DNA from 3 places in the Gelidimonas diazotrophica genome. Region 1 is predicted to be linked to each of the others. Evidence: predicted binding sites of a transcription regulator. Region 1 holds the regulator's gene; each other region holds the start of a gene.

Region 1 (10,078 bases):
GCGGATGCGCGTGCGGCGGCCAGACCGGCGCGAAGAAGCCGGCGATCATGTCCGGCGTTACCTCAGCCAGCGTGGCCGGATTCCACTGCGGCGCGTTATCCTTGTCCACCACCAGTGCCCGCACACCTTCGATGACTTCGCCCTGCTCGAAGCAATGACGCACCATGGTGCGCTCCATGCGCAGGCATTCGGCCACGCTCAGGGCGGCGCTGCGCCGGATCTGTTCCAGCGTCACGCACATCATCAGCGGCGAACGTTTTTGCATGAGGGCCAGAGTCTTTTGGGCGAACGGTGCTTGGTCCTGCGACAGCGATTTGATGATGTCTGGCACTGTATCCTGTGCAAAATGGCGATTGATCGCGTCCCGATGAACCGCCAGCATGCTGGCCTCGGGCGCAATGCCATTGTCGAAGTCGGCTGCGAAGTCGCAAATGGCCGTCCGCACCTCGATATCGTCGCCGGATTCGAGCATTTCTGTTAAGACCGGCAATTGCGACGACGGCAGGAAAAAATCGGCCAGGCCCGCATACAAGGCGTCCGCGGCGGTGATGATGTCGCCGGTAACGCCCAGATAGGTACCGAGTTGCCCTGCACATCGCGACAGAAAATAGCCGCTGCCGACATCCGGGAACAGGCCGATATTGACTTCCGGCATCGCCATTTTGGTGCGTTCGGTCACGATGCGCAGCCGGCTGGCAGGGCCGGCTTGCGCCACGCCCATGCCGCCGCCCATCACCACGCCATCCATCAGCGCGATATACGGTTTCGGATAATGATGGATCAGGTGGTTGAGCGCATATTCTTCGGTGAAAAAATCTTCCAGCAAAGCGCTGCCGCCACGCGGCGTTGCAATGCCGACATCGTAAAAGAAACGAATATCGCCGCCCGCGCAGAAAGCTTTTTCGCTGCTGCTGCGGATCAGCACCGCGCGGATGCCGGTGTCGGCGCGCCACGCCAGCAGCGTTTCAGTGAGAGTCCGGATCATCTCCAGCGACAAGGAATTGAGCGCCTTGGGACGATTCAGCGTGATGCAGCCGATCTGGTTTTCGGTCGAAATGTGAACGTGTTCTGTCATGGTGAAAGTGCGCCTTGGCTGGAATGGTGAATGGAGTTGCAATCGGGTAACAGTAGCAGATTGAACCGATGTATCAGGTACCAAAAAGGGCGCATCTTGCGCCCTTGATTGTTGCGAGTCGAATTGTTCGACTCTGCGTATCTCCTCTCAGGAAATCGCGGACGCTTCCGGCAACTCGGGTTCTCCGTCCCGGTGCTTGATGGCATCGTGTGGGTGGTCTTGTACCTTGCCCTTGTGCTTGATGATTTGGCGGTCGAGCTTGTCGATCATCGTATCGATGGCTGCGTACAGGTTTTGATCCGTGCTTTCAGCGTGCAGCGCTTTCCCGCTGAGATTCAGGTTGATTTCAGCGCGTTGCCGTTTTTCTTTTTCAGGGAGATTGTCAACGCTCAGGATGAGCGCGATATCAATGACATGATCGAAGTGGCGCGTAATGCGCTCGACTTTGGATTGTACATATTCGCGAATGGCGGGGGTTACTTCGAGGTGATGTCCACTGATGGTGAGATTCATAAAACACTCCTATGGAAATTATCGCTGCCTGCTTCGGGCCTGATGGGGCGGCCAGAGTCAAAATGCAGCAACAGTAACTGCATTGCAAGGACTTCAGACGACTGGACTACAAAGACTTTCGCAAATTGACAGGCGGGATTTTGAGCGCTTCGCGGTATTTTGCGACGGTACGACGGGCGATGACCATACCTTGCTCGCCCAGCATGTCGGCGATTTTACTGTCGGAAAGTGGTGTTTTCTGGTTTTCAGCTCCTATCAATTGTTTGATGAGTGCGCGGATTGCAGTGGAGGAAGCTTCTCCTCCGGTTTCGGTGGCGACATGGCTGCCAAAGAAGTATTTCAACTCAAACATACCATGCGGCGTGAGCATGTATTTTTGGGTAGTGACGCGGGAGATTGTGCTCTCGTGCAGGTTTAGTGTATCAGCAATTTCACGCAAGACAAGAGGCCGCATGGCGACTGCGCCGTGGCTGAAAAAATTCCGTTGCCGCTCGACTATCGCTTGTGCAACGCGCAAAATCGTATCAAAACGCTGCCGCATATTCTTGATCAGCCACTTCGCTTCCTGCAGCTGCGACGTCATCGAGCCGCTTCCCTTGTCTTGCTTAAGGATGTTGGCATACAGTGCATTGACCCGCAGGCGCGGCATGACTTCATGGTTCAAACTGACTTGCCAGCCATTTTTGCCGGGCCTGACTATGACGTCGGGCACTACATAATCGGCACTGCCGCTGCCGAATATGGCGCCCGGATGCGGGTTGCATTGCCTGATCAGCGCCTGTGCTTCGCGCAAATCCTCATCGTCGCAATCGAGCAGTTTTCTGAGTTTGCTAAAGTCGCGCTGCGCAAACAAAGCCAGGTGTTGTTCGACGATGGCCAGCGCCAGGCGACGCGTAACGAACGGTGCTTTAGGCAGGCGGCGGATCTGCAGCGCCAGACATTCCGACGGGTTGCGTGCGCCAACCCCGGCCGGGTCGAAACTTTGCAGCAAGGCCAGCGCGAACGTCAGATCTTCCGGCTCGATATCGAGTTCGGACGGCAAGCGAGCGTGGATGGCGTCAAGAGATTCTTCCAGGTAGCCATTGTCATCGAGCGCATCGATCAGCAATTCCAGCAACGCGCGGTCGCGCTGTTGCTGCAAGCTTAAATGGGCTTGCTCCAGCAGGTGCTCGCGCAGAGTGCATTCGTGGGCGCCGAGCTGGGCCCGGCCGTCGTCGTCTTCCGGTGCTTTGCTGGTGCGCGCCACATCGTCAAAACTCCAGTCCGATGCGGCCGTCTGTGCATCGGGCGTATCGAATCCGGCATCTGCTTCGGCGGCGCTGCCGTCTTGCATACTGGCTGGATCGGTTTCAGCTGAGGCTGTGGTGGTGGCAGGGCTGGTGCTGATTGCGCCATCGGCCAGCAAACGCACCGAATGGTCGAGCGGATCGTCCAGCCGTTCCAGCAGCGGGTTGTCGCACAGAATCTGTTCCAGTTCCTGGTGCAGCTCCAGCGTCGACAATTGCAGCAGGCGAATCGATTGCTGCAACTGCGGCGTCAGCGCAAGATGCTGCGAAGTGCGCAGCTGGAGTGATTGCTTCATACCGAAAGGACTTGTCGCATCAGGTGGTTTATCTTCACATGCGGAAATGTTCGCCCAGGTACACCCGCCGTACCGAGGCATCTTCAATGATGTCGTCGGGCTGGCCGCTGGCCAGCACCGCACCCTGGTTGATGATGTAGGCGCGGTCGCAGATGCCGAGGGTTTCGCGCACATTGTGGTCGGTGATCAGCACGCCGATGCCGCGCTCCTTGAGGAAACGCACGATGCGCTGAATCTCGATGACGGCAATCGGATCGATCCCGGCAAACGGTTCATCGAGCAGGATGAAGCGCGGGTTGGTGCCCAGCGCCCGGGCGATCTCGACCCGCCGGCGTTCGCCGCCGGAAAGCGACAGCGCCTGATTTTCGCGCAATTTTTCAATTTGCAAGTCGGCCAGCAGCTTGTTCAGGCGTTCTTCAATGGCAGCTTTCGAGAGCGCTTTGCCATTTTCTTTTTGCAACTCCAGTACTGCACGGATATTGTCCTCGACCGTCAGTTTACGAAAAACCGAGGCTTCCTGCGGCAGGTAAGACAGACCGAGTAACGCGCGGCGATGGATCGGCAGGCGCGAGATGTCGACGCCGTCGAGATCAATGGTGCCGGCGTCCGATGGCACCAAACCTACGATCATGTAAAACGATGTGGTCTTGCCGGCCCCGTTGGGGCCTAGCAAGCCAACCACTTCGCCGCTTTTTACTTCCAGCGAGATGTCGCGCACGACCAGCCGTTTGCTGTAACTTTTTTGCAGCCCGCGCACGCTCAGGGTACTGCCTGGGATACTGGATCGGCTCATCTTATTGGCCCTTTACAGTACGCGGCTGGATGGTCACCTTGATGCGCCCGTTGCCCGGCGTGCCGGCACCGCTGGCGCTGTTGGTAACGTTGAAGAATTCGCTGCCGCTGTTGTAGGAAATGAATTCGCCTTCGACTTCGTCGATGGTCTTGCTGCCATCGAGCCGCTTCAGCTTCGCGTGCGAAAACAATTTGGCTATTTCTGCCTTGGTATCGTATTCGATCCGCTCTGCCTGTCCTTCCACCCACAGGTTGGGACCGCCATCGCGCTTCTGGCGAAAGGTTGCCACTGCACCCGGTGCGCCGTACAAAGTGGCGAACTGATAGCCGGCCGGGTCTGTCGTGACGACCACCTTGCCCGCTTTCATCAGCAGCGTGCCGCGCGTTAAGACCACGTTGCCGATGAAGGTGTTGATCTGTTTGAGATCATCGTAAGCCATTTGGTTGGCTTCGATGTTGGTCGGCTTGTCTGCATCGGCTTTTTCGGCCAGCGCGCCCGCCGAAAAAATCATCCCGGCCAGCGTCAGGGACATCAGAAAAAACCGTTTCATAACGCTATTCCTATCAAAGAGGGTTGGTTGCCGCAGGCTCGGTGCAGTAAGCATCAATGCGCCGACGATGCCGGAAAGCTGCCGCGCACATTGCCCGATACACGCAATTCCCGGGTGGCGTTGTTGGCAAATAGGCCATTGCCCGAGAGCGTGGACTGGCCCAGCAGTACTTTCACCGGCTGGTCCGACTGCATCACATCTTCGTCGGGCAGCAGCAGCAGGTATTCGGTTTCTAGGTGCAGGGCTTGGCTCTGGCCGGAAGCGGGGCGATCGATTTGCACTTTCTTGTGCAGATGCACCTTGCTGTTATCGTCTTCGATGATTGCGCTTTCGGCGCGCATCGTCATCGGTGCGCGTGCCTGGCCCGGGTTGATGATGACCGGTTGCACGATTTGGTAAGAGTCATGCAGTGGCTCGTGGGTGAGCCTGTCGCCGGACATCTTGTAGTGCAGCTGTCCGTTTTTGGCGAGTTGAATGAATTTAAAATTATCGACATAGAAATCGGGTTCGCTGCGGGCAATATCCGGTGCGTTATCGATACCGCTTTTGCGCATCACTTCCAGCACCCAGAAACTGCCCAGCGTCATGACTACACCCAACGCAATGATCACGATCAGGCGCAGGCGATAGGTCGCGCCGGCGGTTTTCATGTCAGGTACGGCGCCAGCGCCGCCTCGTAATTGCCTTGCGCGCGCAGGATGAAGTCGCAAATCTCGCGCGCCGCGCCACGCCCGCCGCCGGCTTGCGTCACGTAATGGACCCGACACTGCACTTCGGGGTGTGCGTTCGGCACACTGGCGGCAAAACCTACCCGCGTCAGGATCGGCAGATCGATCACATCGTCGCCGATAAAGCCGCAGGATTGCATCGGGATTCCGGTCTGCGCCAGCAATTGCTCGAAGGCGTGCCGCTTGTCGTGCATCCCCTGCTGCACATGCACAATGCCCAGATCGGTTGCGCGCCGGGCCACGATGGCCGACTGGCGCGCGCTGATGATGGCGGTGGCTACACCCGATTGCTGCAACAGCTTGATGCCGTGGCCGTCGAGCACGTTGAAGCTCTTGATGACTTCGCCTTCCGGGCCGAAGTGCAGGCTGCCGTCGGTCAGGACGCCGTCGACGTCGAAAATCATCAACTTGACCTGGGTTGCGCGCTGCCGGGCACGTTCGATACGGTCATTGTCCTGCGTCATCAGATGACCTTGGCGCGGGTCAGGTCGTGGATATGCAGCGCCCCGATCAGAACCCCATCAGTGTCGGCCACCAGCAACTGGTTGATGCGGAATTGTTCCATGATTTCAACCGCTTCCACCGCCAACTGGTCGGGGCCGATGGTGCGCGGGTTGGCGTGCATCACGTCGGCGATCAGCAGTTTGCTGAAATCCTGGACATGCTCAATCAGGCGCCGCAAATCGCCGTCGGTAAACACGCCGACGGCGTGAAACCCATCGTCCACCACGGCGGTCATGCCGATGCTTTTGCGGGAAACTTCCAGCAGGGCGGCGCTCAGCGTGGCGTCGACCGCTATGGCCGGAACCGCGTCGCCGCTGCGCATCACGTCGCGCACACGGGTCAGCAGGCGGCGGCCGAGTGCGCCGCCGGGGTGCGAGCGGGCAAAATCTTCGGCCTGGAAGCCGCGCGCATCCAGCAGCGCCACCGCCACCGCATCGCCCAGCGCCAGAGCGGCGGTGGTGCTGGCAGTCGGCGCCAGATTCAGCGGACAGGCTTCGCGGTCGACCCGGACGTTGAGGTGCACATCGGACAGCAGCGCCAGGCTGGAAGCATCATTGCCTGTCATGGCGATGTGTTTGGCGCCCATGCGCTTGATGATCGGCACGATAGCCACCAGTTCCGCCGCTTCGCCTGAGTTGGAAATCGAAATAAAAACATCCTGCGCGGTCACCATGCCGAGATCGCCGTGCGCCGCTTCCCCCGGATGCAGGAACAAAGCCGGGGTGCCGGTTGAGGCCAGGGTCGAGGCGATTTTGCGGCCGATGTGGCCGGATTTGCCCATCCCGGACACCACTACACGACCGCGGCAAGCGAACAAGATGGCAACTGCCCGGCCAATGCGGTTGTCATCGGCGCACAGCCGCCCCTTTAGCGCCAGTATCGCGTCAGCTTCGATTTGCAGCGTTTCACGCGCCAAATCGAGCGCACGCAGCGCTTGGGGTGCGCCGAACGTCGTTGGCAAGTTTTTTGCAATGGATTGATTCATACTGAAAGTATAATCGAATTAGCAAAGCAAAAAACCTGCCAGTGGTAACAAAACTGTCTGCCCTGCGCCAACTTATTAAAAATCATGTTCTCAGCACTGGAAATTACCCTCATTTTGTTAAGCGCCGCGGTGTTGGGCGTGGTCGCTTTTCGCATGCTGCAAATGCCGCCGATGCTGGGGTATCTGGTGGTAGGCATGCTGATCGGACCGCACGCACTCGGTTTGGTGGAAGATAGTAAAAATACCCACCAGCTGGCGGAATTCGGCGTGGTTTTCCTGATGTTTTCGATTGGCTTGGAATTCTCGCTGCCGAAGCTTTTTGCCATGCGCAAAACCGTGTTTGGGCTGGGCATGGCGCAAGTGCTGTTTACGATTGCCGCCGCCATGGCATTTGGCTTGATGATGGCGACTTTGTTGCCGCAGCTGATGTCGATCAGCTGGCAGGCCTCGTTTGCATTGGGCGGCGCGCTGGCGATGTCGTCGACCGCGATTGTGTCGAAGATGCTGACCGAACGCATGGAGCTGGAAAGCGAACACGGGCGGCGCATTATCGCCATCCTGCTATTCCAGGATCTGGCGCTGGTGCCGTTGCTCATTATGGTGCCGGCGCTGGCCGGGGATCAGGGACATTTGCTTGAAACGCTGGCCTGGGCCGGCTTCAAGGCGGTGATTGTGCTGGTCTTGCTATTGTTCATCGGCCAGAAACTGATGCGCTGGTGGTTCCAGGTGGTGGTCAAGCGGCGTTCGCAAGAGCTGTTCATGCTCAATCTGTTGCTGATCGTGCTGGGCGCGGCCTGGATTACCGAAATGGCCGGCTTGTCGCTGGCGCTGGGCTCGTTCATCGTCGGCATGCTGATTTCCGAGACCGAATACAAGCATCAGGTGGAAGAAGACATCAAGCCGTTTCGCGATGTCTTGCTCGGCCTGTTCTTCATTACCATCGGCATGCTGCTCAACGTTACGCTGGTGTTGCAGAACTGGTGGCTGGTGCTGTTATTGCTGCTGGTGCCGGTGCTGTTCAAATTCGTGCTGATAGCCGGCCTGGCCAAAGCCTTTGGCGCTTCCGCCGGAATTGCCTTGCGCACCGGATTGGGGTTGGCGCAGGCGGGTGAATTCGGTTTCGTTTTGCTGAATCAGGCCGGCGCCCTGCAGCTGGTCGATCCGTTCATCATTCAGCTGATTTTGGCCGCGATGGTGTTGTCGATGCTGTTGACGCCGTTCATCCTGGCCCAATCGGACGCCATCGTGCTGAAATTGTCGGCTAACGAATGGATGGTCCAGTCACTGGCGCTGACCCAGATTGCCTCGCGCACGATGTCGAACCAAAAGCACGTGATCATTGCCGGCTTCGGCCGTGGCGGACAGAGTCTGGCCAAGCTGCTCGAAGAAGAGGGCCGGGCCTATCACGCGCTGGACCTGGACCCGGAACTGGTGCGCGACGCACAGGCGTCAGGCTCGCATGTCTCGTATGGCGATGCGGCGCGCCGGGAAAGTCTGGTCGCGGCCGGCATCAATCGCGCCGCCGTGCTGGTGGTGACCTATGCCAGCACGCCGTCGGCGCTCAAGCTATTGCATTGCGTGCATGAGCTGGCGCCGAATCTGCCGGTCATCGTGCGCAGTTACGACGATGCCGATCTTGAAAAATTGCGCGCAGCGGGCGCCACGGAAGTGGTGCCGGAAGCGATAGAAGGCAGCATGATGCTGGCTTCGCATGCGCTGGTGCTGCTGGGCGTGCCCTTACGTCGCGTGGTACATCGGATCAAGGCCGCGCGGGGCGAGCGCTATGCATCGTTTCGCGGCTATTTTCACGGTATGGCGGTGGACGCCAATGATACTGATTACTTGCAGATACGCTTGCGTACCGTGACGTTAAGCGATAAAGCCAGGGCAATAGGTAAGTCGCTAGAGGCGCTGGAACTCGACACCATCGAGGTCGACATCATGACCGTGCGCCGCGGTCCGCGCAATCTTGAGTTGTCCGCCAACCTGATTCTGGCGTTGGGCGACATCGTCGTGCTGCGCGGCACCATCAGGGCAATAGCGCTGGCAGAAGCGCGTCTATTGAAGTGAAAATGGTGGGTGGGTACGGCTTCATCGCACCCGTGCGTGCCAGACGAACCGCCACCCAAGCAACGTGGATTTTCCAATATCGTTGTGCATGTCCGCGTGGGCACAAAAGCGTGCCCATCCACCGAAAATAAATAGCATCAGGAAATCAGATGGAAGTATTTGAACGCATCCTCGGCATTATCTTGCCGGTCTTTTTCATCATCGCAATTGGCTTTGCGTTTGCCCGGTTTCGGGGTTCGGCGGCCAAGTCCGATATGGCTGCGGTGAATCGGGTCAGCATGGATGTGCTGTGCCCTTTGCTGGTATTTACCGCGCTGGCGGCGAAAGATTTCAACCTGGCCCAAAACGCCACCCTGATTCTGGCCGGCGTGCTGATTTCGCTCGGCTCCGGATTGCTGGCATGGCCGGTGGCGCGCTTGTCTGGCTTTGACGCGCGCAGCTTCGTGCCGCCGATGATGTACAACAACTGCGGCAATATGGGGCTGCCGCTGGCGGTGCTGGCGTTTGGCGAGGCCGGCCTGTCGGCAGCGGTGGCGCTGTTCATGGCATGCAACCTGATTTACTTTACCGTTGGCGTCAAGGTGCTTGAATCCGGCCGTGCCAACAGCGGCGCATCCCACTGGGCTTTCCTGAAAGGCCCGATGATGCTGTCGATGATCATCGGCGTGATTTTCTCGGTGGCGAAAATCCCGATCCCGGCACCGTTGTTCCAGGGCATGAAAATGCTGGGAGAGGCGTGCATCCCGATCATGCTGTTCGCGCTCGGCGTGCGCATGCTCGACATTACCTTCAAGAGCTGGCATATCGGCCTGGTCGGCGCCATCGTCTGCCCGCTTGCCGGGCTGATCGTCGCATTCGGACTGGATCAAGTCCTGAGCATGGACCCGGCGCAGCGCGGTCAGATGTACCTGTTTGCAGCGCTGCCGCCTGCCGTGTTCTGTTTCATGATGGCGGAAAAATACCAGCAAGAGCCGGACAAGGTGGCCTCGATTGTGCTGCTAGGAAACCTGGCCGCGCTCGCTTTCGTGCCGCTCGGTTTATGGATGGGTTTGCGTTGAACAGGCTACGGGAAACTTGTTGTAAATATTATTACTGCATTCGAGTATGGCAAAAAACACGGTATTTCACGCACGTTTACATTTGTGTTTTAAAAATACCCCTATAAAACAGTAGGTAGGATGGGTGAAGCCCATCGCATTGGGCGGTCGATCATGATGGGTTTCACCCATCCTACGAAACTTCCGACAAGAAACTTCCGACAACCAAGGCGTTATGTCG
Region 2 (10,078 bases), 1.1 Mb from region 1:
ATGTTTGCCCGGTAGATTGTTTCCGTGAAGGCCCGAATTTTCTCACCATCGATCCGGATGAGTGCATCGACTGCGCGGTATGCGTTGCCGAATGCCCGGTCAATGCGATTTTTGCAGAAGAAGATGTTCCGGCCGACCAGCAGCAATTCATTAAAATCAATGTCGAACTGGCCCGCAATTGGCCCTCCATCACGAAGACCAAAAGCCCACTGGATATCGCCGATGAGTGGAAAGACGTCAAGGATAAGTTGCAGCTTCTGCAACGCTAAACGCCTTCATTCTATGGCGCATGTACACAGATGCGCCTGTATTTACGCCAGGCTTGACTGCCTGATTGGCTCGGGCCGCAGAGTGGCGTTTTTGGACAACTGAAATGAAACAGGAATTAGAAAGCCGTATGAAAACCAGCGCCGGCACCATTGCCTCGACCTCCGTACCGAATCAAACAATCTCCGGCAATACTCCGATCGAAACCGATGCCGTCATCGTCGGCGCCGGCCCGGTCGGATTATTCCAGGTATTCGAACTCGGATTGTTGGAAATCAAGGCGCATGTGATCGATTCACTGCCTGTAGTTGGCGGTCAATGCGTCGAACTCTATCCCGACAAACCGATCTACGACATTCCGGCCGTTCCTATGTGTACCGGTCAGGAACTGACTGACAATTTGCTCAAGCAAATTGCACCGTTCGAACCGACTTTCCACCTGAATCAGGAAGTCACCGGTGTCGAAAGACGGGAAGACGGCCGCTTTAATCTGGAAACCTCCGCCGGCACCCTCTTCATCACCAAGACCATCTTTATTGCGGCCGGCGTCGGTTCGTTCCAGCCACGTACCCTGAAAGTGGAAGGTATCGAACAGTTCGAAGGCACGCAGTTGTTCTATCGCGTCAAGAACCCAGCGAGTTTCCATGGCAAGAATATCGTGATCTGCGGCGGCGGCGACTCCGCGCTGGACTGGGCGTTGAATCTGATCGGCAAGGCCGAATCGGTGGTTTTGATTCATCGCCGCGAAGACTTCCGCGCCGCGCCAGCCTCGGTTGCAAAGATGAAGCAACTATGCGAAGACTACGAAATGCAATTTTTGGTAGGGCAAATCACCGGCATGGAAACCAAAGACGACAAGCTGTCGGAAATCAAGGTCACCTGTGCCGATGGTGTGACCCGCCGCCTGCCGCTGGATGATTTATTGGTGTTTTTCGGCCTGTCGCCGAAACTCGGGCCGATTGCCGAATGGGGTCTGGATATCGAGCGCAAGCAACTCAAAGTGGTCGATACTGAAAAATTCGAAACCAACGTACCCGGCATTTTTGCGGTCGGCGATATCAATACCTATCCGGGCAAGAAAAAATTGATCCTGTCCGGCTTCCACGAAGCCGCACTCGCTGCGTTCGGCGCTGCGCCGTACATCTTCCCCGAGAAGAAAATCCACATGCAGTACACCACCACATCGCCGAAGTTGCACAAAATCCTCGGTGTCGAAAGCCCGATTTTCGACTGATTACCGTTTATTCAAGCTGGATTTGAATGGCCCTATAGCGCAAAGATTGTCTGCGCTATAGGGCCATTTTGCTTGGGAACGACTGTCATGCAACCAGCCGGTGGCAAGCGCAGTGGAATAAATATACTACAATAGGTATTTTTAAGTTACGCAATAAAATATTGCGGCGATGACATATAAATTTACCATACCCCCTATAATTTTTATAAAAATGGAGCTGATAGCGCTTTTTGTGGCGCTATTCAATACCTGTTGTACGCCAGCCTACCAACTAGATTCGCGCTCCGGTGTCGCACTGATCTTGTGGATGGCAAGGTCGGCACCATCGAATTCCTGCTCCGGATCAAGCCGGATGCCGACGACCTTCCTTAACACCCAGTAAATAACCAGCCCGCTGACAAAACCGATGCCAATTCCCATCAAGGTGCCGAGCAGTTGCGACAGGATTGAGACACCGCCCCGCCCGCCCAGCGATTGCAATCCAAAAATACCCGCGGCCAGACCACCCCATGCGCCGCACAAACCATGCAGTGGCCAGACGCCCAGCACATCATCGATTTTCCATTTGTTTTGGGTCAACGTAAACATCCAGACAAAAATCCAGCCTGCGATGCCGCCAGTCACCAGCGCCCCCAAAGGATGCATCAAGTCCGAACCTGCGCAAACGGCAACCAGTCCGGCCAACGGACCGTTATATGCAAAACCCGGATCGTTTTTGCCCAGCAGCAAAGTTACCAAAGTACCGCCCACCATCGCCATCAGTGAATTGATTGCCACCAGTCCGTTCATCTGGTCCAGGGTTTGCGCGCTCATCACATTGAAACCGAACCAGCCGATAGTCAAAATCCAGGCTCCCAGCGCCAGAAACGGAATGCTGGAGGGCGGATGCGCAGAGATTGCACCATCCTTCCCATAACGCCCCCGGCGCGCGCCGAGCAACAAGACCGCCGGCAACGCCACCCAGCCGCCAACCGCGTGCACTACGACTGAACCAGCGAAATCATGGAATTCGTAAGAAAACATCAGCTTCAGCCACGCCTGAATGCCGAAACGATGATTCCAGACAATGCCCTCAAAGAACGGATAGACCAAGCCGACAAGCAAAGCAGTGGCAACCAGCTGTGGATAAAATTTGGCACGCTCTGCAATACCGCCCGAAATAATCGCTGGAATTGCGGCAGCAAAGGTCAACAGAAAGAAAAACTTAACCAGATCAAAGCCGTTCCTGGCCGAAAGCACTTCTGCACTACTGAAAAAATTGACGCCATAGGCGACGCTGTAACCTACGAAAAAATAAGCAATGGTTGAAATCGCGAAATCAGCTAATATTTTCACTAACGCGTTAACCTGATTTTTCTTGCGAACGGTTCCCAGTTCCAGAAAGGCAAAACCAGCATGCATCGCCAAAATCATGATGGCCCCAAGTAAGACAAATAATGCGTTGGCGCCATATGCATGAGCATCCATATAAAAACTCCCCATTAAAGTGCATAAAAAAATATTTATGTAGCTATGAAGCAATAAACATTCCATTTTTATAAATTGAATAAGCTATTGATTTAACGCGACTAAAGTTGATGCATAATCATAAGAGACATTTTTATACCAACATAATGCACTGATAATGTGCAGATAAAATCACCAAAATGATTCCGTGGCTTGAGCCAGATGACCCATTTCCGGACGTAACTACTGCCCTTACAGCAGAAGAAGGTGCGGCCGGCCTGCTCGCGGCTGGCGCGGATTTGTCGCCGCGACGTCTGCTGGACGCTTACCGGGGCGGGATCTTCCCGTGGTTTTCGGAGGGGCAACCGATCCTATGGTGGAGTACCGATCCGCGCATGGTGTTAGCGACTGAAAGTTTCAATATTTCCCGCAGCCTCCAAAAAACGCTCAAAAAAATCGACCGTGAGATACAAGCCGGCAGGCGCTGGGAGATTCGCTTCGACCACGCTTTTGAAGCAGTCATGCGAGCCTGTGCTGCACCGCGCAAGGATGGGCCAGGCACCTGGATTTCGGAGGAAATTATCTACGGTTATGGCGCCTTGCACCGCCAGGGTTATGCGCACTCATCCGAATTATGGCTGGACGGTCAACTAGTCGGCGGTGCTTATGGGGTGTGCATCGGACGTATGTTTTACGGCGAATCGATGTTCGCGCGGGTAACCGACGGCTCCAAGATCGCGCTCGCCTACCTGCTGCATTTCCTGAGAAAAAACGGCGTCTCGATGATAGACTGCCAGCAAGAAACAGCGCATCTGGCTTCACTTGGCGCAGCGCCGATACCCAGAGCAGCATTCATCGCCCGACTTAAGGAATTAACCGTGCAGCCGCCGATTGCAATATGGACGCCGATCGGATTGCTTGATATCGCAGCCGCCCCTGATACCGCAAAGAGCAACCAGACACCCTCTTTACCGACGCTGGAAAACGCATGACACACCCTAAGGAGTTGCCGTTTTCTACCTTGCAATTCTATGCAACGGCGCCTTATCCATGCAGTTATCTGGAGCATCGTCAAGCCCGTTCGCAGGTCGCTACGCCTTCGCATCTGATCAACGCGGATGTATATTCGCAACTGGTTAAAAATGGCTTTCGGCGCAGCGGGGTTTTCACCTATCGGCCCAATTGCGACGGCTGCCGGGCTTGCATTCCGGTACGGATACGGGCGCTGGAATTTACCCCCAAACGCAGCCAGCGACGAGCTTGGGCCAAGCATCGACATCTGAGTGCCTGGATCACCGATCTGGCATACGCGCCCGAGCACTACGACCTGTATCTGCGTTACCAAACGACACGACACGCTGGCGGCGGCATGGACCAGGACAGTCGCGACCAGTATGCGCAATTCCTGCTGCAAAGTAAGGTCAACACCCGGCTGGTCGAATTCCGCGAGGCAGACGGCACGCTATGCATGGTCAGCATCATTGACGTGCTCGACGACGGCCTGTCCTCGGTCTATACCTTCTATGAACCGGACCGGCGGGACACCTCTTACGGCACCTACAACGTGCTATGGCAAATCGAGCAAGCCAGGCAACTGGGGCTGGCATATATTTATTTAGGCTATTGGATTCAGGAAAGCCGAAAAATGGCTTACAAGATCAATTTCCAACCGTTGGAAGCGCTGCAGCAGGGAAAATGGGAACTGTTTGAACAACGGCCGCGCTAAAATACGCGCCAATCCATCCAAGTCTTCCTGCCCCATGCCTGACAAAATTCTGTATGCCCTCGCCCGCCCGCTGTTGTTCTCGCTTGATCCCGAAACCGCACACAAGCTGACACTATCCTGGCTGAAACGCGCTGCCGCCCTCGGCATCACCAAAATGCTCACCAAGCCGCAGTCTGCCCCAAAGAACGTGATGGGAATCACTTTCGCCAATCCGGTCGGCCTGGCAGCCGGATTGGATAAGGACGGCGCCTGTATCGACGGCTTGGCGGCGCTGGGCTTCGGCTCAATCGAAATCGGCACGGTCACGCCGCGCGCTCAGCACGGCAACCCGAAACCGCGCATGTTTCGCCTGCCGGCGGCGCGCGCCATCATCAACCGCATGGGCTTCAATAATAGCGGCGTGGATGCGTTCGTCTCGAATGTACAGGCATCGAAGTTCTATCAAAACAAGGAGGGCGTGCTTGGGCTGAACATCGGCAAAAACGCCGATACGCCAATCGAACGCGCCGCCGAGGATTATCTGTATTGCTTACGAAAAGTCTATCCCTACGCCAGTTATGTCACCGTCAACATTTCTTCGCCCAATACCAAAAACCTGCGCCAGTTGCAAGACGCCAGCGAACTCGACGCGTTGCTCTCACAACTGAAACAGGAGCAACAGCGCTTGGCTGACCAGCATCAGCGCTACGTCCCGATCGCACTCAAAATTGCGCCCGATATCGATAGCGAACAAATCAAAACCATCGCGCAAGCATTGCTGCGGCACCGGATCGATGGCGTCATTGCCACCAACACCACCATCGCGCGCGACGCAGTCAAAGGCATGCAACATGGCGAAGAAGCCGGCGGCCTGTCCGGCGCACCGGTATTTGCGCTGTCCAACAATGTGATCCGGGCGCTGAAGGCTGAATTGGGTGACGCGCTACCGATCATCGGCGTTGGCGGTATTTTTTCGGGCCAGGATGCCCAGGAAAAAATAGACGCTGGGGCCGCGTTGGTACAGATATACAGCGGCCTGATTTATCGCGGCCCGGCGCTGGTGCGCGAGTGTGTTGCCGCGCTGCGTCAATGAACTGATCATGAAATTGGATTAAGTTAAATTATACTAATATGTGTATTTTAATTACACGCATATAGAATATGCGGCAAATATGTTTTTATACATATACTCCCGTATAAATTTAATTAAATAATTAATTCACTGGTAGAATGAAATAGGCAATTCTTCCGAATTTTGTGTGCATCCCCAACAATTAATCATAACCATCCATAAAAAAACCCGCCGTAGCGGGTTTTTTTAAGGCACTAAATTTAAAGCACTAAATGCCTTACTGCACATTCACAGTGTCAGCAACATCACTGAAATCGGCAATCTTGTCAAAATTCATGTAGCGATAAATATCGGCTGCGTTCTTGGCGAGCACGCCGATATTTGCCATGTACTCTTCCTTGGTCGGAATCTTGCCAAGCATGGCGCAGACTGCCGCCAGTTCAGCTGAACCAAGATAAACCTGGCTATCGATACCGAGACGGTTCGGGAAGTTGCGGGTCGAAGTCGAAATCGCAGTCGAACCCTTGCGCACCTGCGCCTGGTTGCCCATACACAGTGAACAACCCGGCATTTCCATACGTGCGCCGGTGCTGCCAAGAACGCCATAATGGCCTTCGGAGACCAGTACTTGCTGATCCATTTTGGTTGGCGGAGCAATCCATAAGCGCACTGGCAAATCGGACTTGTTTTCGAGCAGCTTGGAGGCAGCGCGGAAATGCCCGATGTTGGTCATGCAGGAACCAATGAACACTTCGTCGATTTTGTTGCCGGAAACTTCGGACAACATTTTGACATCATCCGGATCGTTCGGGCAGGCAACCACAGGCTCATGAATGTCGGCCAAGTCGATTTCGATGACGGCAGCGTATTCAGCATCAGCATCAGGCGCCAGCAATTCTGGCTTGGCAATCCAGGCTTCCATCGCCTGAATGCGGCGTTCCAGCGTGCGCTTGTCCTGGTAATTATTAGCGATCATCCATTTCATCAACGTGATGTTGGAAGTCATGTATTCAATGATCGGCTCTTTATCCAGATGCACCGTGCAGCCGGCAGCAGAGCGTTCGGCAGAAGCGTCGGACAACTCGAATGCCTGCTCGATTTTCAATTTCGGCAAACCTTCAATTTCCAGAATGCGACCAGAGAAAACGTTTTGCTTGCCTTGCTTCTCAACTGTCAGCAGGCCCTTGCGGATTGCATACAGCGGAATTGCATTGACCAGATCGCGCAGTGTCACGCCAGGCTGCATTACGCCCTTGAAGCGGATCAATACCGATTCCGGCATGTCCAGCGGCATCACGCCGGTTGCTGCGGCAAATGCGACCAAGCCTGAGCCGGCCGGGAACGAGATACCGATTGGAAACCGGGTATGCGAATCGCCGCCAGTGCCGACGGTATCAGGCAACAGCAAGCGATTGAGCCACGAGTGAATGATGCCGTCGCCCGGACGCAGCGTCACGCCGCCACGGTTGGAAATGAATTTCGGCAGTTCATGATGGGTCTTGACGTCAACTGGCTTTGGATATGCTGCGGTATGGCAGAACGACTGCATCACCATGTCGGCAGAGAAGCCGAGGCAGGCCAAGTCTTTGAGTTCGTCGCGTGTCATCGGGCCGGTCGTATCTTGCGATCCGACGGTCGTCATTTTTGGCTCGCAGTAGGTGCCTGGGCGTACGCCACGGCCTTCTGGCAAGCCGCAAGCGCGCCCTACCATTTTTTGCGCCAGCGTGAAGCCTTTGCTGGAATCTGCAGGATTGGTTGGCAGGCAGAACAAAGTGCTAGGCGCCAAGCCCAACGCTTCACGTGCGCGCGCTGTCAGGCCACGACCGATGATCAACGGGATACGGCCGCCGGCGCGTACTTCATCAAAAATTACCGGGGATTTAACGGTGAACTCAGAAATCACTTCACCGTTTTTCAGTGCTTTGCCTTCAAACGGACGCAGTTCAATTACATCGCCCATGTCCATTTTAGACACGTCGAGTTCGATCGGCAGCGCGCCGGCATCTTCCATCGTGTTGTAGAAAATCGGTGCAATTTTATTACCAAGGCAGAAACCACCGAAGCGTTTGTTCGGTACGAATGGAATGTCTTTGCCAGTAAACCAGAGTACTGAATTGGTCGCTGATTTGCGCGAGGAACCGGTACCCACTACATCACCCACGTAAGCGACTATGTTGCCCTTAGCCTTAAGCGCTTCGATCTGTTTGACCGAGCCGACCTTGCCTGGTTCGTCAGCGACGATACCTGGGCGTGCGTTTTTCAGCATCGCCAACGCATGTAATGGGATATCCGGACGGCTCCATGCGTCTGGCGCAGGAGACAAATCATCGGTATTGGTTTCGCCAGTGACCTTAAACACGGTCAAGGTCAGGCTTTGCGGCACTTCTGGACGGGAGGTAAACCATTCGGCATCAGCCCATGATTGCAATACGGCCTTTGCATTGGCGTTGCCCTGATCAGCCAGTTCCTTGACGTCGTGGAAATAGTCGAACATCAACAAGGTTTTTTTCAAACCCTCGGCGGCGATACTACCGACCACAGGGTCGGCCAGCAGATTAATCATCGGCGTAATGTTGAAGCCGCCCAGCATCGTACCCAGTAATTCGGTAGCGGTTTCACGCGAAATCAATGAACAGCTTTCCTCGCCTTTTGCAACTTGCTCCAGGAATGCAGCCTTGACCTTGGCGGCATCATCCACGCCAGCCGGAACACGGTAGGTAATAAGTTCGACCAAGGCTTCCGCTTCGCCCTGCGGCGGATTTTTGAGCAGGCCGATCAGTTCTTCAGTCTGCTGTGTCGACAGCGGCAGGGGCGGAATACCGAGGGCAGCGCGTTCAGCGACATGTTGGCGATAGGCTTCTAGCATGGCAAATCCTCACAGGTTGGTTAGTTGTGGCGCAAAGTGCTTGGAGCGCCGGGAAATAATAAATTCTGGTCGATTTAGCAATCAATTGTGGCAAGCCGTAAATCAACTCTTATATATTATATCTTTTACTTGAGTCACTGCGTCACTTTCCCAGGGTGCGTTATCCCGGCGCAAGCGAAGTATGCAAAAAAACAACTTTATTCTGCCCGCAATGACTCACGGCCCGGAAACATTTCCCACTTGTGTGCATAGCAGGCTGCCGGCCCATTTACCTGGAAAGAATAGACGGGTGAACACATGGCAATCGCTACCATACCAGCACGAACGGAATTGAGATGTAATTATGTTATGCGGCAGGACGCAAAATGTGGCAATACACCACGCGCGCATTTCAAACAGAAGTTATATGGAATTTTAAAAAATGTTATCCGATGCCCGACTGATATGATTTTAAGCAGTTCTGCTTACCTACTTAACATATCAGCCGGGGGATATATTGGCGTCCCCAAGGGGATTCGAACCCCTGTACTCACCGTGAAAGGGTGATGTCCTAGGCCTCTAGACGATGGGGACAGTGACCTGTCCATAATACTTGGCTTACTTAACTTACTTGATGCCTAGCATTTAAAATTTAAATCTGAGCCGTGTCAGATTTATTTATGCTGGCGTCCCCAAGGGGATTCGAACCCCTGTACTCACCGTGAAAGGGTGATGTCCTAGGCCTCTAGACGATGGGGACCCTAAGTTGCAACTTGCACTGCTTTTCCGCTGGTGGAGGTAAGCGGGATCGAACCGCTGACCTCTTGCATGCCATGCAAGCGCTCTCCCAGCTGAGCTATACCCCCCTTGCGAAGAACGAAATTATAGCAAGCTTCGTTACCGCGTGTAAATCATCTTTTCGAAAATACTAAATATATTTCGCCATGCGCGCCAAAACTATTTCACGGCCAAACAATGCAATGACAGCGTCGATCGATGGCGTGTGCAACTGCCCGGTCAACAACAAGCGCAAAGGCATAGCCATCTGCGGCATTTTCAGTTTGTGTGCAGCCAGCACTTCTTTCAGCATGGCTGACAGCGCTTCTTTTTTCCACTCGACGGTTTGACAGCGCATGGCAAAATCCTGCAGCGCAGGCTTGGATAATTCGTTCAAATGCTGTGCAAGCAAATCTGCAGTGGGCTCAGGTGTTCGATAAAACAGCATTGCTGCAGCGGCCAGTTCATTGATGGTATTGGCGCGCTCTTTCATCAATGCGATCACCGCCTGCAGATCCGGCGCATTGACGAAATCCGCTCCGTCCTTTTCCATTAAAGGTTTGACCAAACCTTCCAGGCGAGCATTGTCTGCCAGCTTGATGTAATGATTGTTCAACCAGGCCAATTTTTCCGGATTGAATTGCGCAGGCGACTTGGATAGATGATCGAGGTCAAACCATGCACAAAATTGCTCCATCGAGAAAACCTCGTCATCACCATGACTCCAGCCCA
Region 3 (10,078 bases), 1.8 Mb from region 1:
CCGGCGCGGCTTTCGCGGTGGCGCTGCCGCTGGCATCACGCTGGTATCCGCCGGAGCATCAGGGCACCGCGCTCGGCATCGCCGGTGCCGGCAACTCCGGCACCGCGTTTGCGGCATTATTTGCGCCGTCACTGGCGATCGCCTATGGCTGGCAAAACGTGTTTGGCCTGGCCCTGATTCCTTTGAGCGTGGCATTGGTGGTGTATATGACATACGCCAAAGACGCCCCGTCGGCACCACCGGCGAAGTCGCTGGTCGAGTATTTGCACATCCTGAAAGACAAGGATGCATGGTGGTTCATGTTCTTTTACAGCGTCACCTTTGGCGGCTTCTCCGGCCTGGCATCGTCGCTCGCCATTTACTTCAACAGCCAATACGGCTTGTCACCGGTGGCTGCCGGCTATTTCACCGCCGCCTGCGTATTCGCCGGCTCGCTGGTGCGGCCGATGGGCGGCCGTCTGGCCGACCGGATTGGCGGCATCAAGGCCTTGTCGATCATGTATGTGCTGGCCGCAAGTTTTCTGCTGATCGCCAGCTTCGGCCTGCCGTCTGCGGTCGCGGCCGTCATCGTGTTTACGCTGGCAATGCTGGCGCTGGGCACCGGCAACGGCGCGGTATTCCAACTGGTGCCGCAACGCTTTCGCAAGGAAATCGGCGTGATGACCGGCCTGGTCGGCATGGCGGGTGGCATCGGCGGCTTTTACCTGGCATCCAGCCTCGGTTATTCGAAGCAATTGACGGGCAGCTATCAGCTGGGACTTTCCATCTTTGCAGGGCTGGCGATAGTCGCGTTGCTCGGCTTGTCGATGGTCAAGACCCGCTGGCGCACCACTTGGGGTAGCGCGGCGATGACAGCGGCCAAGATTTGATGATGAGGGAAATGCGGAAAAGCATGGTCCACGAAAAGCACGAAAGCCACGAAAAAGGGCGCACTTGGATAGCACAGACGCGGTTCGCACGCTGAACGAGCGCCTGGCTCTTTCTTAGAATTTAATGGAGTATATTTTATATCAACAATAAAAATATGCGTAAAATGCCATGAAAATACATATACTCACTGTTTTTACAAATTCATTGTCCATGAATTTGTTCGTGTCTTTCGTGGACAGAATTTGATTACCGACTGAGACAACACCATGCCACTGATCATCGCCGCCAGCCACGCCACATCCGCTGGGAAACGCGAACGCAATGAGGATTTTCTCGGCATGGTCACGCCCAACGAGCCGGAACTGTCGACCAAAGGCATGCTGGCCGCTATCGCGGACGGCGTATCCGGCAATGAAGGCGGACGCGAAGCGTCGGAATACGCGGTGCGTGGTTTGCTGGCCGATTATTACGCCACGCCCGATACCTGGCCGGTGACGCAAGCGCTGGAGCGCGTGATCAAGGCCACCAACAGCTGGGTCCAGCAACAAGGTTCGATTCGGGCGGAACTGGCCGGCATGGCGACCACGCTGACTGCCATCGTGCTGCGCGGCCGGTTTTACTATTTTGCCCATGTCGGCGACACCCGCTTGTACTTGCTACGCGGCGGCGTACTGTCCCGGCTGACCACCGACCATGTCTGGGACCGGCCCGAAATGCAGCATGTGCTCACGCGTGCAATCGGCCTCGACTCCCGGCTTGCAATCGACCACGGCATGGGCGAACTGCAACAGCGCGATGTGTTTCTGCTGGCCAGCGACGGCGTCTGGGCCTCGATCACGGAATACGACCTGACCGCCGTCTTGTCCGAGGCGGCGCAGGGCCGCGGCAGTATCGAACACGCCAGCCAGGCTTTGCTGGATACGGCGCTGGCAGCCGGCTCGCAAGATAATCTGAGCGCCTTGATATTGCGGGTCGATGCGCTGCCGCAAAAAAACTTGCGCGATGCGGTCGCGATCTCGCGCGATTTGCCGCTGCCGCCCAGGCTGAAAGCGGGCCAGAGCATCGACGGCTACCTGGTTGAAGAAATGATCCATGCGTCGCAAGCGACGCTGTTGTATCGCGTGCTCGATCCGGCCACGCAGCGCAAGCTGGTGCTCAAGACGCTGCACCCCGACCACGCCAATGACGAACAGGAACGCTCGGCTTTCGCGCACGAGGAATGGCTGGCAAAACGGGCGGTCGCACGCTTTTTCCCGCAGGTCATCACGCCGCAACGCAAAACCGCCTTGTATTACCTCTGCACCTGGCATGCCGGCAATAACCTGCAACAGTGCCTCGATGCCGGCCAGCACTTCACGGTGCCGGAAGTCGTCCGCCACGGCGAGCAACTGGTGCGCGCAATCGGCGCGCTGCACCGGCGCAGCATCCTCCATCGCGACATCAAACCGGCCAATGTGCATCTGGGCGACGATGGCGAATTGCGTGTGCTGGACCTGGGCGTGGCGCAATCCGGATTCGAAGCCGAACAAGGCAATCCAGCGCCGCAAGCCGGCACCCCGTCTTTTCTGGCGCCGGAACAATTCGACAATGCGCCGCCATCGCGCCAGACCGATGTGTACGCGGTCGGCGTGACGCTGTATTACCTGCTGACCCGGCATTACCCGTACGGCGAGATCGAACCGTTCCAGCACCCGCGCTTCGGCGAGCCGGTAGCGCCGAGCCGTTACCGGCCCGACATCCCGTTGTGGTTGGAAAACGTGTTGCTGAAGGCGCTGGCCAAAGACACCAGCAGCCGTTTCGAGACTGCGGAAGAATTCCTGCTGGCACTGGAACGCGGTGCAACGCGTCCGCTGACCACCGCCGGCACCCTGCCGCTGGCAACCCGCGACCCGGTTTCCGTCTGGCGCACCCTCGCCATTACCGCCATTATTTTGAATATATTGATGCTGTATTTGATTGTGATTCGCTGAGAACTGTAGGTCGGAAAAGCGCAGCGCCTTCCGACGTTGCGTCTGATTGTCGGAAGGCGCTGCGCTTTTCCGACCTACGTTTCTGGGATTGCGTAAGTCCTAAGAGTATCTACCCACGATTAAGCCACTTCTTTCTCCGCCGGATGCGCCTGGCGGTGATACAAAAACTCCAGCACCGAGGTCCGGTATTCGCTGTACAAGGCATTCTGCGCCAGGGCGACGCGCTCGCGCGGTCGCGCCAGCCGCACGGTCAGAATTTCGCCGATGGTGGCCGCCGGGCCGTTGGTCATCATCACGATCCGGTCCGACAGCAACACGGCCTCATCCACATCGTGCGTGACCATCACCACCGTCGATTGGGTTTTCGCGACGATTTTCAGCAACTCGTCTTGCAGATGGGCGCGGGTCAAGGCATCCAGCGCGCCGAACGGTTCATCCAGCAGCAACACTTTCGGCTCCATCGACAACGCGCGGGCGATGCCGACGCGCTGCTTCATGCCGCCGGAGATCTCGTTGGGGCGCTTGGTTTCGGCGTGGGTCAGGCCGACCATTTCCAGCGCAGCCTTGGTGCGCTCCTTGAGTTTTGCTTTCGATTCGGCAGCGCCGAAAACGCGTTCGACTGCCAGATAGACGTTTTCAAAGCACGTCAGCCACGGCAGCAGCGAGTGGTTCTGGAATACCACGCCGCGCTCCGGCGAGGGGCCGGCGATTTCCCGGTTGGCGCAAATAAGTACGCCGCCGGTGGCCGTCGTCAAACCCGCGAGCAGGTTCAGCAGAGTCGATTTTCCGCAACCGGAATGACCGATCAGGGTGACGAATTCGCCTTTCCGAATGCTCAGGTTGATGTCGTGCAATGCGTGAAAATTATCCTTCCTGGTGTGGAATACCATTTCAGCGTGCTGCACATCAATGAACTTGTGATCTTGGTTTTCCATGATTTTTCCTTATTTTTCCTTATTTTTCTTTACAGCGATCAGTTGCCGCTATCTTCAAAAGTGAATGCCTTCGCGACCGCGACCAGCGCCTGTTCCAGAATCAAACCGACCACGCCGATGACGACGATGGCGATGATGATGTGCGCCACGTTCAGGTTATTCCATTCATCCCAGATCCAGAATCCGATGCCGACGCCGCCGGTCAGCATTTCCGCTGCGACGATGACCAGCCAGGCGGTGCCGATGGCAAGACGCACGCCGGTGAGCATGTGCGGCAACACAGCAGGAAACAATATTTTGGTCAGGATTTTCCATTCCGACAGATTCAGCACCCGCGCCACGTTCATGTAATCCTGCGGCACGCGCTGCACGCCGATGGCGGTGTTGATGATCATCGGCCAGATCGAGCAGATCAAAATCGACCAGATCGCAGCCGGATCAGCCGCCTTGAATACCAACAAGCCGATTGGCAACCAGGCCAGCGGCGACACCGGTTTCAGCAAGCTGATGATGGGACCGAACATGCGCGACAGGAAAGTGAAACGGCCGATCATGAAGCCCAGCGGAATGCCGATTGCTGCCGCTAAGCCGAAGCCGATCGCCACCCGCTTCAGCGACGCATACACGTTCCAGCCAATGCCCTGATCATTCGGGCTGTTGATGTAGAACGGGTCCGAGAACAGGATTACGGCCTCGTTGAAAGTCGCCAGCGGTGAAGGAATGCCGCTATTCTTGATGGAGATGATTTGCCAAATCAGCACCAGCAAAGCGACGCCAATCACAGGCGGCACGACCGCCATAAGGAAAGGTCGGAATGACAGTTTCCTGCCTGCCGCTTTCGCAACAGCTGGGCTGGCACCAGCAACCATCGTTTTCTCCGGTGGTGATTTTGCGACCGCGGTGGCCGGCGTGTTTGTGGTGGAATCCATTACTGCAATCATGATGACTCCTTAGGCTTTGATCTTGAAAGAAGCGGCATAGGCTTTCGGATTTTTGCCATCCCATACGGTGCCGTCCATCAGTTTGCTGGTTCGCATCACCTCTTTCGGCACGGCGACCTTCGCCATTGCGGCAGCATCTTTGTAGATGTCGATCCGGTTCACTGCTTTTGCCACGCCGAGATAATCCGGTTCGCCCTTCAGCAAGCCCCAGCGCTTGTGCTGCGTCATGAACCACATGCCGTCGGACAGGTAAGGGAAAGTCGCTTTCCCTTCGTTGAAAAACTTCATGTGATTCGGGTCGTCCCAGGTCTTGCCGAGGCCATTCTGGTAGCGGCCGAGAATGCGCTGGTTGATCGCATCGACCGAGGTATTCACATACGATTTGGCGGCGATGGTTTCGGCCATCTTGCTCTTGTTGCCCAAGGACGCATCGATCCAGCGGCCGGCTTCCAGCACTGCAGCGACCAGGGCGCGCGCGGTGTTCGGATATTTCTTGACGAAATCGCCGCTGGCGCCCAACACTTTTTCCGGATGGTCTTTCCAAATGTCTTGCGTCGTGGTGGCAGTGATGCCGACGCCATCCATGATCGCCCGATGATTCCAAGGCTCACCAACGCAGAAGCCGTCCATATTGCCGACCCGCATATTGGCGACCATTTGCGGTGGCGGCACCACAATGACGCGTGCATCCTTGAACGGATCAATACCGCTGGCGGCCAGCCAGTAATACAGCCACATCGCATGCGTGCCGGTCGGAAAAGTCTGGGCAAAAGTATATTCGCGCTTTTCGGTACGCATCAGCTTGGCGAGGCTGGGGCCATCGACCGCGCCCTTGTCGGCGAGTTTTTTCGACAGCGTAATCGCCTGCCCATTGTTGTTGAGCGACATCAGCACCGCCATGTCTTTTTTCGGGCTGCCGATGCCCATTTGCACCCCATAAATCAAGCCATACAACACATGCGCAGCGTCCAGTTCGCCATTGACCAACTTGTCGCGCACGCCAGCCCATGACGCTTCCTTGCTGAGTACGATCTTGATGCCGTACTTCTTGTCGTAGCCGAGTACCGATGCCATCACCACCGAAGCGCAATCGGTCAGCGGAATGAATCCGACTTTGACCTCTTCCTTTTCCGGCTTGTCGGAACCGGCGGCCCAGACTCCGCCTGTGGATAATCCAAACATGCTTGCTCCTGCGGCGAGACTTGCGGTTTTGATCAGGCTGCGGCGTTTGCTGTCGACAAGGTCTTGTCCGGTTGCGCTGACTGGATGGTTTTTATCGCTGAACATGGTTGTTCTCCCACTATTTGAACCAATAAAAAAGGTGCCTGTCCGTCATGAAATAAATCATGCGGAGAGACACCTTTGTCTTGGCAGAACCGACCGCCGTTGGCCGGTTCCACACATACGCCATCGTTAGCGCTTATCTTTCATTCAGCAATTGCCGTGCCAGCTTTTCCACAATGGAATCCGTCCATCCGGATGCAACTCAGGCGTTTTTTCGCACCAGTTTTGTGCGACGCACCAACACAAGCCATCTCAACCCAGCAAATCAGCGACATCCAGGATGCGCTGCGCGATGTCGGCCACTTTCAGGTTCTTGTCCATCGCCAACCGGCGCAGTTTCTGGTACGCCTCTTCTTCCGAGAGCTTGTGACGCGTCATCAGCAAGCCTTTGGCGCGGTCGATGGTCTTACGCTCGGCCAGTTTGGCTTTGGTGTCGGACAATTCAATGCGCAATTTTTGATCGGCATTGAAACGCGCCATTGCGACATCCAGCACCGGCTTGACGCGCTCCGCCTGCAAGCCGGCCACCACATAGGCCGACACTCCGGCTTCCATCGCCACCGTCATATGCGATTCGCTGGCATCTTCGGTAAATAACGCAATCGGGCGCGGCGCATCGCGGGTGGCGATCACGATCTGTTCCAGCACATCGCGCGCATCGGACTCGGCGTCGATGATGATGATGTCCGGCTGCAGTTGCGCGATCCGCTCCTGCAGGTAAAAATCCCCAGGAATCGCGGCGACGATGTTGTAGCCCGCCTGCAGCAGGCCGATGCGCAACGCCCGCGAACGCTCCGAATGGGCGCGTGCGGCGGCATCATCCGCATCCTCCAGGGACCAGACGGTATTGACGACAACAATGCGAAGCTTGCCTATTTCTGATGTCGTGATCTGCGTCTTCAAAGTAACAATCCATTCATCGTTGCAGCACGGGTATCGGGCTTAAGGAGCGCCATCTTCTATAATACAAACAAGAAATACACCCAAAAAATGTATGCAAGAATCACACCACACACCTACCTGTAGAGAATCCCCATGCTTGTTTTAGGCGTTGAATCCTCCTGTGACGAAACCGGCATCGCGCTGGTGGACACCGAACTAGGCTTGCTGGCGCACGCGCTGCACTCGCAAGTTGCGATGCACGCGGCGTATGGCGGCGTAGTGCCGGAACTGGCATCGCGCGACCATATCCGGCGCGCCGTCCCGCTGTTGCAACAAACTCTCAAAGACAGCGGCAAAACGCTAACCGACATCGATGCCATCGCCTACACCCAAGGTCCAGGCCTGGCCGGCGCGCTGCTGGTCGGCGCATCGTTTGCCTGCGGTCTGGGGCTGGCGCTCGACAAGCCCATGCTCGGCATTCACCATCTGGAAGGCCATTTGCTATCGCCCTTGCTCGCCAGCAAGCCACCGGCGTTCCCGTTCGTGGCCTTGCTGGTATCCGGCGGCCACACGCAATTGATGCGCGTCGATGGCGTCGGGCGCTATACCTTGCTGGGCGAAACGCTGGACGACGCCGCCGGTGAAGCTTTCGACAAGTCGGCCAAATTGCTGGGACTCGGTTATCCGGGCGGGCCGGAAATCTCGCGCATGGCGGAATTCGGCGACCCCGGCGTGTATAAATTGCCGCGCCCGATGCTGCATTCGAAAGATTTGAACTTCAGTTTTTCCGGCCTGAAAACCGCAGTGCTGACCCTGGTCAAAAATAAGATCACCAATATTTGCGAGCAAGACAAAGCCAATGTGGCGCGCGCTTTTGTCGATGCGATGGTGGAAGTGCTGGTCGCCAAATGCATGACTGCCCTGCGCGATACCGGCCTGAAACGGCTGGTGATTGCCGGCGGCGTCGGCGCCAATGTGCAATTGCGCGAAGCGCTGAATGCGACAGCGGCCAAACGGCGCTTCCAGGTGTTTTATCCGGAACTGGAATTTTGCACCGACAACGGCGCGATGATCGCCTTCGCAGCAGCGCTGCGCTTGAAGGAAAATCCGGATGCGGCCAAGCGCGATTATGCGTTCAATGTGCTGCCGCGCTGGCCGCTGGATACGTTGCGCGCGGCGTAGATCGGTAGGATGGGTGAAATCCATCACTTTTTAATCGCTATCAATGCAAATGATGGGTTTCACCCATCCTACGAAACTGCGCGGGCTGCAACCGATATACTGCATCTGGTATTTTTTAATTTAGCACTAAAAATATGCGGGAATGGCAGTGTTTAAAGCCATACTCCCGCTATTTTTAAAAATCCCAATCACGCCTTCTTGCTACCCAAACGACTTTCCTTGCCGGCCATCAGGTTGGCGATATTCTGGCGGTGGCGAAACACCAACAGCGCGCTCATAGCCAGCACCGCAAACAGGATCGGATTAACGCCGAACATCAAGCCGTAGTAAAACGGCGCGAATATGGCGGCGATCAGGGCGGCAAATGACGAGTAGCGGAATGCATACGCGATCACCATCCAGGTAATCAGCGTCCCCAAGCCGAGCCAGCCGCTCAAACCCAACAGCACACCCAGTGCAGTCGCGACGCCCTTGCCGCCGACGAAGCGGAAAAATACCGGCCACAGATGACCGAGAAAGACCGCCAGCGCCACCAGCGCGACGCCGCCCTCGCCCACGCCGTATTGCGGGCCGAACCGAATGGTGAGCCACACGGCAAGCCAGCCTTTGGCGCCATCGCCCAGCAATGTCAGCAACGCCGCCGATTTGTTGCCGCTGCGCAGCACATTGGTCGCGCCCGGGTTGCCGGAGCCATAGCTGCGCGGGTCGTTCAGCCCGAGCAACTTGCTCACCACCACCGCAAAGGAAATCGAGCCGATCAGGTAAGCGGCGATTGCAAACAGGATGCTAGTCATTCATTCTTTCTTTTGTGGACAATGTTTTTTATGTATTACGCTTTATAGCAATGCGGGCAAGATACGCCCGGCACATATTCCGGCGCCAATTGCTCACTTGGCGTGACCACGGCGCGGCAGGCGAAACATTGGGTGGTGGCGGTCGGTTCCAGCTTCGGGTTGAGCGCAGTGCGATAGTCGAACACGAAACATTCGCCGTCGTAATGGTCGCCGCCGACATCCTCGAAATATTGCAGAATGCCGCCATCCAACTGGTACACATTGTCAAAGCCGATGTTTTGCATGTGAATCGCGGCTTTTTCGCAGCGAATGCCGCCGGTGCAAAAAGTGACCAGCGTCTTGCCCTCCAGCTCGTCTTTGTGGGCGGCGATAACGTCGGGAAATTCGCTGAACTTGCTGATGCGGTAATCAACAGTGTTTTTGAAAGTGCCGACATCAACTTCGAACGCATTGCGGGTTTCCAGCATCACCACCGGCCGGCCGTTGTCGTCATGGCCGCAATCGAGCCAGCGCTTCAGGGTTTTGGGTTCCACGAAAGGGGCGCGGCCTTCTTCGGGCTTGATCAGCGGCATCTTCATCGTGATGATTTCACGTTTCAGCTTGACCAGCAGCTTGGTGAAAGGCTGCTCTGGCGAAGTGCTTTCTTTGACGTAAAAATCCGAAAAACGCGCATCGGCGCGCAGCCACGCCAGAAATTGATCAATTGCAGCACGCCGCCCGGCCAGAAACAGGTTAATTCCTTCCGGCGTCAGCAAAATGGTGCCTTTTAAAGCCAATTTCTCGCACAAAGCGCGAAATTCAGCGCGTTTTTCAACGCTATCGCTGAAAGTGACGAATTTATAACCGGCGATATTGACGAATGGTTCTGTGGCCTGCATGGTGCGATTTCCGCTGTAGAAAGTGTGAGCGCCATTATAAACGGCAGTGAAGCCTTGGCTCCAGCGGGTAAAATACCGCCATGATTACACCGCAATTTATCCACCTTCGCCTGCATTCCGAGTATTCCATCGTCGATGGATTGGTACGGCTCGATGACATTATTCCAGCCGCGAAAAAAGATTTGCAACCCGCGCTGGCGCTGACCGACTTGGCGAACCTGTTCGGCATGATCAAGTTTTACAAGGCCGCACGCGAGAACGGCGTCAAGCCGATTGCCGGCTGCGATGTCTGGATCACCAATGAAGACGAGCGCGACAAACCGTCGCGCCTGTTGCTGCTGG

What was found. Region 1 encodes sigma-54, which starts transcription at its own class of promoters, with help from an activator protein. Its sites were predicted from a motif close to TGGCANGNAANCTGCTTT; they were not measured.
Region 2: a site for sigma-54 is predicted at 3,016-3,033, ahead of KGFNPO_RS06370 (ammonium transporter). Genes of this name have one in related genera too.
Region 3: a site for sigma-54 is predicted at 6,148-6,165, ahead of KGFNPO_RS10820 (CmpA/NrtA family ABC transporter substrate-binding protein). Genes of this name have one in related genera too.

Annotation. Positions count from the first base shown of each region.
Region 1 covers NZ_CM146349.1:280,887-290,964, forward strand. Annotated here, with positions in the region: gene KGFNPO_RS01365 (enoyl-CoA hydratase/isomerase family protein) at 1-1,075, opposite strand, end outside; gene hpf (ribosome hibernation-promoting factor, HPF/YfiA family) at 1,223-1,588, opposite strand; gene KGFNPO_RS01375 (RNA polymerase factor sigma-54) at 1,695-3,170, opposite strand; gene lptB (LPS export ABC transporter ATP-binding protein) at 3,205-3,963, opposite strand; gene lptA (lipopolysaccharide transport periplasmic protein LptA) at 3,965-4,513, opposite strand; gene lptC (LPS export ABC transporter periplasmic protein LptC) at 4,567-5,163, opposite strand; gene KGFNPO_RS01395 (KdsC family phosphatase) at 5,160-5,705, opposite strand; gene KGFNPO_RS01400 (KpsF/GutQ family sugar-phosphate isomerase) at 5,705-6,730, opposite strand; gene KGFNPO_RS01405 (cation:proton antiporter domain-containing protein) at 6,815-8,800, shown strand; gene KGFNPO_RS01410 (AEC family transporter) at 8,950-9,858, shown strand.
Region 2 covers NZ_CM146349.1:1,360,670-1,370,747, reverse strand. Annotated here, with positions in the region: gene fdxA (ferredoxin FdxA) at 1-269, shown strand, start outside; gene KGFNPO_RS06375 (NAD(P)/FAD-dependent oxidoreductase) at 398-1,501, shown strand; gene KGFNPO_RS06370 (ammonium transporter) at 1,766-2,968, opposite strand; gene aat (leucyl/phenylalanyl-tRNA--protein transferase) at 3,148-3,939, shown strand; gene KGFNPO_RS06360 (arginyltransferase) at 3,936-4,673, shown strand; gene KGFNPO_RS06355 (quinone-dependent dihydroorotate dehydrogenase) at 4,708-5,745, shown strand; gene KGFNPO_RS06350 (bifunctional aconitate hydratase 2/2-methylisocitrate dehydratase) at 6,002-8,590, opposite strand; tRNA gene KGFNPO_RS06345 (tRNA-Glu) at 9,088-9,163, opposite strand; tRNA gene KGFNPO_RS06340 (tRNA-Glu) at 9,254-9,329, opposite strand; tRNA gene KGFNPO_RS06335 (tRNA-Ala) at 9,360-9,435, opposite strand; gene gltX (glutamate--tRNA ligase) at 9,498-10,078, opposite strand, start outside.
Region 3 covers NZ_CM146349.1:2,323,921-2,333,998, forward strand. Annotated here, with positions in the region: gene KGFNPO_RS10800 (nitrate/nitrite transporter) at 1-869, shown strand, start outside; gene KGFNPO_RS10805 (protein kinase domain-containing protein) at 1,137-2,840, shown strand; gene KGFNPO_RS10810 (ABC transporter ATP-binding protein) at 2,960-3,775, opposite strand; gene ntrB (nitrate ABC transporter permease) at 3,814-4,716, opposite strand; gene KGFNPO_RS10820 (CmpA/NrtA family ABC transporter substrate-binding protein) at 4,726-6,003, opposite strand; gene KGFNPO_RS10825 (ANTAR domain-containing response regulator) at 6,253-6,876, opposite strand; gene tsaD (tRNA (adenosine(37)-N6)-threonylcarbamoyltransferase complex transferase subunit TsaD) at 7,036-8,064, shown strand; gene plsY (glycerol-3-phosphate 1-O-acyltransferase PlsY) at 8,253-8,858, opposite strand; gene KGFNPO_RS10840 (sulfurtransferase) at 8,894-9,736, opposite strand; gene dnaE (DNA polymerase III subunit alpha) at 9,817-10,078, shown strand, end outside.